Regions from separate parts of the Caenibius sp. WL genome, predicted to be linked through region 1. Evidence: riboswitches for the same ligand, from Rfam matches in the RefSeq annotation. Region 1 holds a riboswitch; the other holds the start of a gene.
The links. A riboswitch is a leader RNA that binds a small molecule or an ion and turns the genes downstream of it on or off. The one in region 1 is predicted to bind cobalamin.

Region 1 (4,210 bases):
GACCTGCTCAAGCGGCCTTATTTCCTGCGCGGGCTCATCGCTTCGATGCTGTCCTGGGGCTCGGCCTTCACCATGTTCACTTATCTGCGCCCGTTCCTGGAGCAGGTGACGGGCGTGGATGTGACGATGCTCTCGCTCCTGCTGCTGGTGCTGGGCTGCGCGGGGTTCGTCGGTACATGGGTTTCGAGCCGGTTCCTGAGCGGCAACGTTGCCCCGCTTCTGAAGCTTCCCGCGCTGCTGATGGGTGGCTGCACTCTCGGGCTGCTGCTGTTCGGCGGTTCCATCGTCGGGGTGGGCCTGTTCCTGGCGATCTGGGGTGCGATGAACACTGCGATGTCGGTGATCTGGATGACCTGGATGGCGCAGAACGCGGACGATGCGCCCGAGGCCGGGGGCAGCCTGATGGTCGCCGCGATCCAATCGTCGATCCTGCTCGGCGCGGTCGTCGGCGGGCTGCTGCTCGATGGCCTGTCCATTGGGGCAACTTTCAGCGGCAGCGTCGTCCTTGCTGGAATTGGCCTCGCGCTGATCGGCAACGGGCGCCGTCTGCTCAAACCATAGGAGGCATTCATGAACACTCTGGAAACCCCGGCGCATGTGGATCGCCGCGCACTGATGAAGCTGACCGGTGCCGGCATGGCCGCTGGACCCCTTTTCACCACTTCCAATGCGGAGGCACAGACTATGACGAACGAGTGGGGCAAGACCTTCCCGAAAAGCGCGAAGGTCGATCACCGGAAAGTTACGTTCCGGAACCGCTACGGGATCACTCTGGTGGGCGATCTCTATCTGCCGCAAGATCGCGGTGACAAGCGCCTGGCGGCCATCGCCGTCAGCGGGCCGTTCGGCGCGGTGAAGGAGCAGTCGTCAGGTCTTTATGCGCAGACGATGGCGGAGCGTGGTTTCGTCACGCTGGCGTTCGATCCCTCCTATACCGGGGAAAGCGGCGGCGAGCCGCGCAACGTCGCCTCGCCGGACATCAACACCGAGGATTTCAGCGCAGCCATCGATTTTCTCGGTTTGCACCCTGCCGTCGACCGGGAGCGGATCGGCGTGATCGGCATTTGTGGCTGGGGCGGCATGGCGTTGAATGCCGTCGCGGTGGACAAGCGGGTGAGGGCAGTGGCGGCCAGCACCATGTATGACATGACGCGCGTGATGGCGAAGGGCTACGACGATAGCATGACGCCCGAACAGCGCACGCAGACGCTGGAGCAACTGAGCCGGCAGCGTTGGACGGACGCGGAAAACGGCGCCCCGGCCTACCAGCCCCCGTATAACGTGCTGAAAGGCGGCGAAGCGCAGTTTTTGGTCGATTATCACGACTATTACATGACGCCGCGCGGCTATCATCCGCGTGCGGTCAATTCCGGCAATGCATGGACGCAGACCACGCCGCTGTCGTTCATGAACATGCCGCTGCTGACCTACATCAAGGAAATCGCGCCGCGCCCCGTCCTGCTGATCCATGGCGAAAAGGCCCATTCGCGCTATTTCAGCGAGACGGCCTATGCGGAGGCGGCGGAGCCGAAGGAACTGGTGATTGTCCCCGGCGCCAGCCATGTCGATCTCTACGATCGTATGGATGTGATCCCGTTCGACAAGCTCCACTCGTTCTTCGAACAGCATCTGGTTTGACGGGGGCAAAGGTGCGGCCATGAGGGCACTGGGACGATCATTGGTTTTGATGGCTATCGCCGGGCTGGCCGGCGCCTGCAAGGCAACGGCATCTTGGGCCGATGCCTCGGCGCTGGGACCGAACCGATCCGAACAAGCCGTGGAGGAGCCGATGAAAATCAGGATTGTCACCGCCGACCGGTCATTGATTGCCGTGCTGGAAGGCAGCGCGAGCGGGCGGGCCTTTGCGGCGCTGCTGCCACTCGAACTGACGCTGAGCGATTATAATCGCACCGAGAAGATCGCCGATCTGCCGCAGCGCCTCTCGACCGAGGATGCGCCTGAGGGAGTGGAGCCGAAAGCGGGCGACATCGCCTACTATGCGCCGTGGGGCAATCTCGCGATCTTCTACCGCGACTTCGGTTATTCGCGCGGCTTGGTCCGCCTGGGCCGTCTCGAAGGCAGTGCCGAACCGCTCGCGAAACTGGATGGCGCGCGGGTGCGTATCGAACTGATTCCGTGATACGGGGTGGCGATTCCAGTCTGGCGGATCCGGGAAAATCGGGATTTGCTTGACTTATCGCATCCCCCGCGCCCTAGCCTTGCGATGCATGGTGTCCGTGATGCGGCAACGCATCAGGGATGAAACGGGAATGAGGAAGGGCCCCCGGGCCTAAGCCTCGACCGCCCCCGCGACTGTGAGCGGCGAGCGACTTTCCGACAAGCCACTGGCGCACCCCTGGTGCTCCGGGAAGGCGGAAAGCGTGACGACCCGCGAGTCAGGAGACCGGCCATGCGTTGACTATAACCAAGGCCGTCGGTGGGACGGCAGAGGAGACGCATATGCATATCGAACCCGGCGTCGTTGCCGAGGGAAAAATCTGGCTGAGCTATATCACCGCAGCCAGCGCCGGTGGCTATGGCCTGAATCTGGCCCGCAAGGCCATCGCGGAAAGCGGCGTGCTGTCGCTTCTGGTCCGTAGTCTTGCGGCGACGGTGCTGGTGTTCTGCTTCTTCGAAGTGCTGCCGCATCATCCCGTTGGCGTATCCGAAGTGCACCTGATCCTGGGATCGACGCTATTCCTGCTTTTCGGCGTTGCGCCAGCGGCCATCGGGCTGGCGCTTGGCCTGTTGCTCCAGGGCGTGTTCTTTGCGCCCGTCGATCTGCCGCAATACAGCATGAACGTTACCACACTACTGGTTCCACTTTTCGCGCTGACGGCGCTGGCCCGGCGGATCATCGCGCCCGACACGCCCTATGTGGATCTTCGCTACGGGCAGGCTCTGGCACTTTCGACGACGTATCAGGCCGGTATCGTCAGCTGGGTCGCGTTCTGGGCCCTCTACGGGCACGGCTTCACGGCAGGCAACATGGCCGCCATCGCCACGTTCGGAGGGGCCTACATGCTGGTGATCGTGATCGAACCGCTTGTCGATCTCGGCGTTCTGGCTCTGGCCAAGACTCTGCACCGCTTCAAGGACAGCGGCCTTGTCGAACGCCGCCTTTACCAGGCAGTATAATCTATTCCTGCAAGTGCTCATATGTGAGCACTTGCAGCATGAACGGAAATTCGTATTGTGCTGTCATCCGGGCTGGCCATCAGCCCGGATATGATCGCGCCGGTGCCTCGAGAGAGGCTTAAAATGGGAACGCGGTGAGGAAGGGATTTCCCGACCGAATCCGAGGCTGTCCCTGCAACTGTAAGCGGCGAGCGCGATACACATGCGCGGCAGGGCAATGCGCCGATGCCGCCAGCCACTGGGCCGGACGCTAAACCATGCGAGGCCTGGGAAGGCCGTGTATCAAGCGATGACCCGCAAGCCAGGAGACCTGCCGGCGTCTGGTCGCTCTTGCTTTGGTCCAGGGGATGGCCGGGGCACGGATCTCTCCGTCTGAGCGACAAACGAGCGGCTGGGGCCGCATCGGTTCGTGTGTCGGTTGCCCCCTGGCGTCCGGCCGATGCGCGCTGCCGACCGTTTGTGAACGGCAAGCCCCCGCCCAGTGTCGTTGGACGCCGATGGGGGATATAATGATCAAGCATGTACCGGCCGCGTTTGCGGCTTTCGCTCTCCTTGCGCCTTGCACAGCCCAGGCCGATGCGGCCGACGCCACCGATGCCGACAGGGATACTATCGTGGTGAACGGGGTGTTGGGCAATCTACGGCTCAACATCGCAACCGAAAGCGCCAGCCGTCTCGGTCTCACGCCGCTCGAAACACCTGCCAGCGTGGAAACGCTCGATGGCGACGCGATCCGTCTGCGCGGTGATCTGACAATCCAGGATGCCGCCGCCAGAGGGACCGGCATTGTGAACACTTCCGGGGTGTTCGGTTATGGCCTCTCGGCGCGCGGTTTCACCGGCCAGAATTCGGTGATGACGCTCTACGACGGCATGCGGATGTACAACAACACGCTGACTTTCCCGGCTGATCCGTGGATGGCGCAGAGCGTGGAGATCCTGCGTGGCCCGGCCTCGGTGCTTTATGGCGAGGGTGCGATAGGCGGCGCGGTCAATGTCTTGCGCAGGCAACCGGGCGACACGCTTGAATTTGCGGGCCGCGCAGGTGTTGCCTCGTTCGGAACAGTGCATGC
Region 2 (4,210 bases), 320 kb from region 1:
CCGATCCGGCGGACCAGCGCTTCGCCCCGATCCGCATGCCCGGCAATCGCGGCGATCCGGCGTACGCGCGCCAGGCTTTCGGGCACGGTATGTTCGATATCGAAACTTTCCACGCGGATACCCAGCCGCCCGAACGCGGCGCGCGTGGCAGGGGGTAGGAATGCGCCCGCGATCACCACATCGGGTTTCAGCGCGATCACTTCCTCCACCGTTCCGCCGGTGCTGCGGAAGCGCCGCGCCTGATCCGGCGGCATCGAACTGGCGCGCGGATCGTGGCTATAATGCGAAATCGCCAGAATCTGGGCCGGATCGGCCACTTCGGCCAGCACCGCATCGCTGCACGGATTGAGCGAGACGATCATCGGCCCGCGGCTGCTTTCACCCGGCGCAGCCGCAGGGGCGCATCCCGCCATGGCCCACCCCGCAAAAGCGAGGCATGCCAGCGCGAGAAACGCCCCCTGCTTCATCGGATCACTTCCTCAGCCGCACGCCGATATAGGCCGCGCGCCCTTGGGTGCCATATCCGCCCGCGATGGTGTAGCGCTGATCCCAGATATTTTCGACCCGGCCGAACAGTTCCACCGTGTCGTTGACCCGATAGCTGGCGCGCAGATCGCCCAGGGCATAGCTGTCCAGCCGGGTGGTGTTGGCCGCATCGTCCCATGCACTGCCGACCACCCGCAGATCGAACCCGAGCGCAAGGCCGATGGGGGTTTCCCAGTCGAGCGAACCGGTGATCATATGCGCCGGGCGGCGGGCGAAGCGGTTACCCCGATTGGGGTCGCCGGCCGTGCGGTTTTCGGTGTGGACGTAGCTATAGACCACATTGCTGGTGAGCGTCGGGGTCCATTGCAGAGCGACTTCCATTTCCAGCCCCTGCGCGCGGCCCTTGCCGACATTGTAGTAGAAGCCATCGGGCCGCGTGGCGCACAGCGGCGCGTTGCCCGTCCAGCAACTGAAGAAGTCGATCAGGTCGCTGGCGTCGCGGCGATACGCGGTGATCGCGGCATAGACCGGCGCACCGCGTTCGGCATAGCTCAAGCCCACTTCGTAGCTCTTGCTGCGTTCGGGGCTGAGAGCGGGATTGCCGTACTGCGACAGCAGTTGATACAGCGTCGGCGCCTTGAACCCTTCGCCATAGGCCGCGCGCAGGCGCAGATCGCGCACCACTTCGTAGGAGGCGTTGGCGCCCACCGTCCATTCGCCGCCGAAATCGGTGTGATGGTCGTAGCGCACGCCGCCCGTCACCACCAACCGATCACCATAATAGCCGAGCAGCGCGTGGATGCTGCCGTTTTCGGCCTTGCCTTCCTCGAACCCGTTGCGGAATTCGCTCCAGTCGTAAGCGCCCCCGAAATTGAGCGCGAACCGCGCGGGCAAAGCCACGCGGCCGAACAATTCGGCCCGTTCCGACCGGCCCTTGAACGTGTAATTACCCCATGGGTCTTCGGGATCGCGGCCTTCTCTCCGGCTATCGGTGATCGCATAGCCCGCGTTGAGCTGCAGGCCTTCCGTTTCATAAACCGCGCCGATGCGGCCCGACCAGACGCGCAGCTTCTCGGTCGCGTCGGTGTCGGCAAACGTATAAGTCGGCGCCGGGTAGCCATCGAGATCGGCCTTGCCCTGGCTGTAGCGGGCATTGGCGGTGAGCGAGAGCGCATCCGTCACCCGGTAACGCGCGCGGCCCGCGATATTGTACTGGCGATAACCGTCCTTCTCCGTGCCGTTGGCGGCGGCGGAATAGCCATCGGTATCGACGAAGCTGCCGGAAACCCCGGCTTCGAACCGTTCGCCTTTGAGCCCGGCGGCGGCTGTCGCGGTCACCCGGTCGGCGCCGCCGTATTCCACACTGCCGCTCACCCCGTTTTCGATCCGGGTGGTGATGTTCATCACCCCGCCCATCGCCTGCGATCCCCAGACCACCGAATTGGGCCCGCGCAGCAATTCGATGCTGTCGATAGTGCCGGTGGCAAGCTGCGCCAGATCGAATTCGCCGCCCGTGGTGGACGGATCGCCGGACGGCACGCCATCGATCAGCACCAGTGTCTGCCCAGCCGGCGCGCCGCGCACGCCGATCAGCGTTACCCCGCCCATCGGGCCGGTGCGCGTGAACGTGGTGCCCGGCAGGCGGGTCAGCACACGGGTGACATCGGCGCCCTGCACCTGCTCGATTTCCTTGCGGGTGATGACGGTGATCGATTGCGGCGCGCTTTCGGCGGGCTGGGCAAGGCCGGTGGCGGTGACGACGATTTCGCCATCATCGGCCAGTGCGGGCTGCGCCACGGCAAGGCTGGTTCCCAGAAACAACAAATACTTATGCATCAAACCTACTCCAACGAACGAATGCCGTCCGTAGCGAGAGGTCATGCGTCATTGCCGCCCCGATCGCCGCCTAGGGTCCACCCCGCCCGTTGGCTGAACGACTTCATGGGCAGGTCTCCTGACTCCCGGATCGTCACACCCCTTTCGCCTTCCCGGCCCCGCTCGCACGGATGGCCAGTGGCAAAATGGAAGGGGCATTCCCCGGTCACAGTTGCGGGGGCAGCGCCGGATTCGCACCGGCTTCCCTCTTCGGCTCGGAGCGCGAAACGCACCCCGGGCAACCCATGACGTGAGCGCCCCTTATGCCGCAACGCACCATTACGCAAGCAGGCCGGATGAAACCGCGCAAATCTCTACCTGCGGGCATGGTAACGATTTGGTTACCTTGTGCCGCTACGGGACGTTACGCAGCCGGGGGGTGTCTTTTGCCCGGATTGCCGCTACGCGCCGCAGCGCGCTTACGCCCCGCCGCATGAAAGGCTCATCGTTGATCCTATCGCCCGCCTTCACCGAAGACCGGCCCAGCGATTTTCGCGGCCGCTTCGGGCGCCGTGCGCGCGGGCTGGCCGGGCGGCGCGGACGCTTGTCCGGCATCGGCGGACAACGCTTTGCGATGCTGGCGGCGGCGATGGCGGTGCCCGCTTTCGCCGCGCCTTCTGGCTGGAATCTGCCCGCTCTGCTGGACCGGGCGGAACCCGCCGCGCCGCGGCCGATGGGCTTCGAAACGCCGGGCGAAAGCTTCCCCGGTTCCGCTTTCTATTATCTGGCTGACGATCAACTGGCCGTGGCGGACGCAGGCGGGCAACCGCTCGATCCCGGCGCCCACTGGGACAGCGAATATCCGCGCCCCGTGATCGGCGCCATGGCGCGGCCGGTGTTCGCCGCCGGCACGCCGACCGATGAAACGCGCGCGCTCACCTGCCTGACTCAGGCAATCTATTACGAAGCGGCCAGCGAATCCGATGCCGGGCAGCGCGCGGTGGCGCAGGTGGTGCTGAACCGCGTGTCCCACCCGGCCTACCCCAACACGGTGTGCGGCGTGGTCTATCAGGGATCGGAACGCCGCACCGGCTGCCAGTTCACGTTCACGTGCGACGGATCGCTGGCGCGCCAGCCATCCCGCTTCGCATGGGACCGCGCCCGCGCCGTGGCGCGGGCCGCGCTGGCCGGTTCGGTCTATGCCCCGGTCGGGCTGGCGACGCATTACCACACGATCCAGGTCAATCCCTACTGGGCGCCCAGTCTCAACCGCCTGACCACCATCGGCGCGCATATCTTCTATAGCTGGCGCGGCGCGGCGGGCCGCCCGGCGGCGTTCACCAACCGCTATCTCGGCAACGAACCGGTGGCAGCGCCCCATGCACGCACGATGGTCGATCCGACGGCGGGGCTCGATCCGCTCGGCCTTGCCCGGGCTTACGAAGCGAGCCTGCAGCGCACCGCCGCCACGCCCGCCCCGGGCGCGCCGCTCGCTCCGCCGCCGGTGGCCCTGCCCCGCCCCGATTACACGCCCGCGATCGAAGCGCGCGGGGGCGACACGCTCTACAGCGCCTCCCGCCTGCCCGAGAGCGGCAGCGTTAAGAGCGAATACGCCCGCAGCGGCGAATGGATCGCAACGCCGCACTGAATCCCCCGTTTTTCAACGGTCTATACCTTCTCTGCGGAAAATGGTTAACGGCGCATCAACCATACCTGCGAAGATTATTTTAGGGCTAATCGCCTAGAAACGGCCTCCGTTCTTTCCCGCGAGGCCTTTCATGACCATCCATTTTGCCGCTGCCCGCGACGCTGCGAAATCGCCCGTGGCGCGGGCGCTGCAACGCCCGGATACGCCCGCGGCATGCAACGACAACGGCACCGGGGAAAACCACGACCTGCTGCTTCGGGC

Region 2: another riboswitch for cobalamin. It lies ahead of K5X80_RS08345 (TonB-dependent receptor plug domain-containing protein); the one in region 1 lies ahead of K5X80_RS09965 (energy-coupling factor ABC transporter permease).

The regions. Positions count from the first base shown of each region.
Region 1 covers NZ_CP081844.1:2,090,606-2,094,815, forward strand. The annotation lists gene K5X80_RS09950 (MFS transporter) at 1-561, shown strand, start outside; gene K5X80_RS09955 (alpha/beta hydrolase) at 571-1,638, shown strand; gene K5X80_RS09960 (cyclophilin-like fold protein) at 1,790-2,140, shown strand; cobalamin riboswitch at 2,213-2,427, shown strand; gene K5X80_RS09965 (energy-coupling factor ABC transporter permease) at 2,461-3,138, shown strand; cobalamin riboswitch at 3,222-3,470, shown strand; gene K5X80_RS09970 (TonB-dependent receptor) at 3,648-4,210, shown strand, end outside.
Region 2 covers NZ_CP081844.1:1,770,855-1,775,064, reverse strand. The annotation lists gene K5X80_RS08350 (ABC transporter substrate-binding protein) at 1-467, opposite strand, end outside; gene K5X80_RS08345 (TonB-dependent receptor plug domain-containing protein) at 472-2,322, opposite strand; cobalamin riboswitch at 2,414-2,618, opposite strand; gene K5X80_RS08340 (cell wall hydrolase) at 2,795-3,949, shown strand; gene K5X80_RS08335 (hypothetical protein) at 4,080-4,210, shown strand, end outside.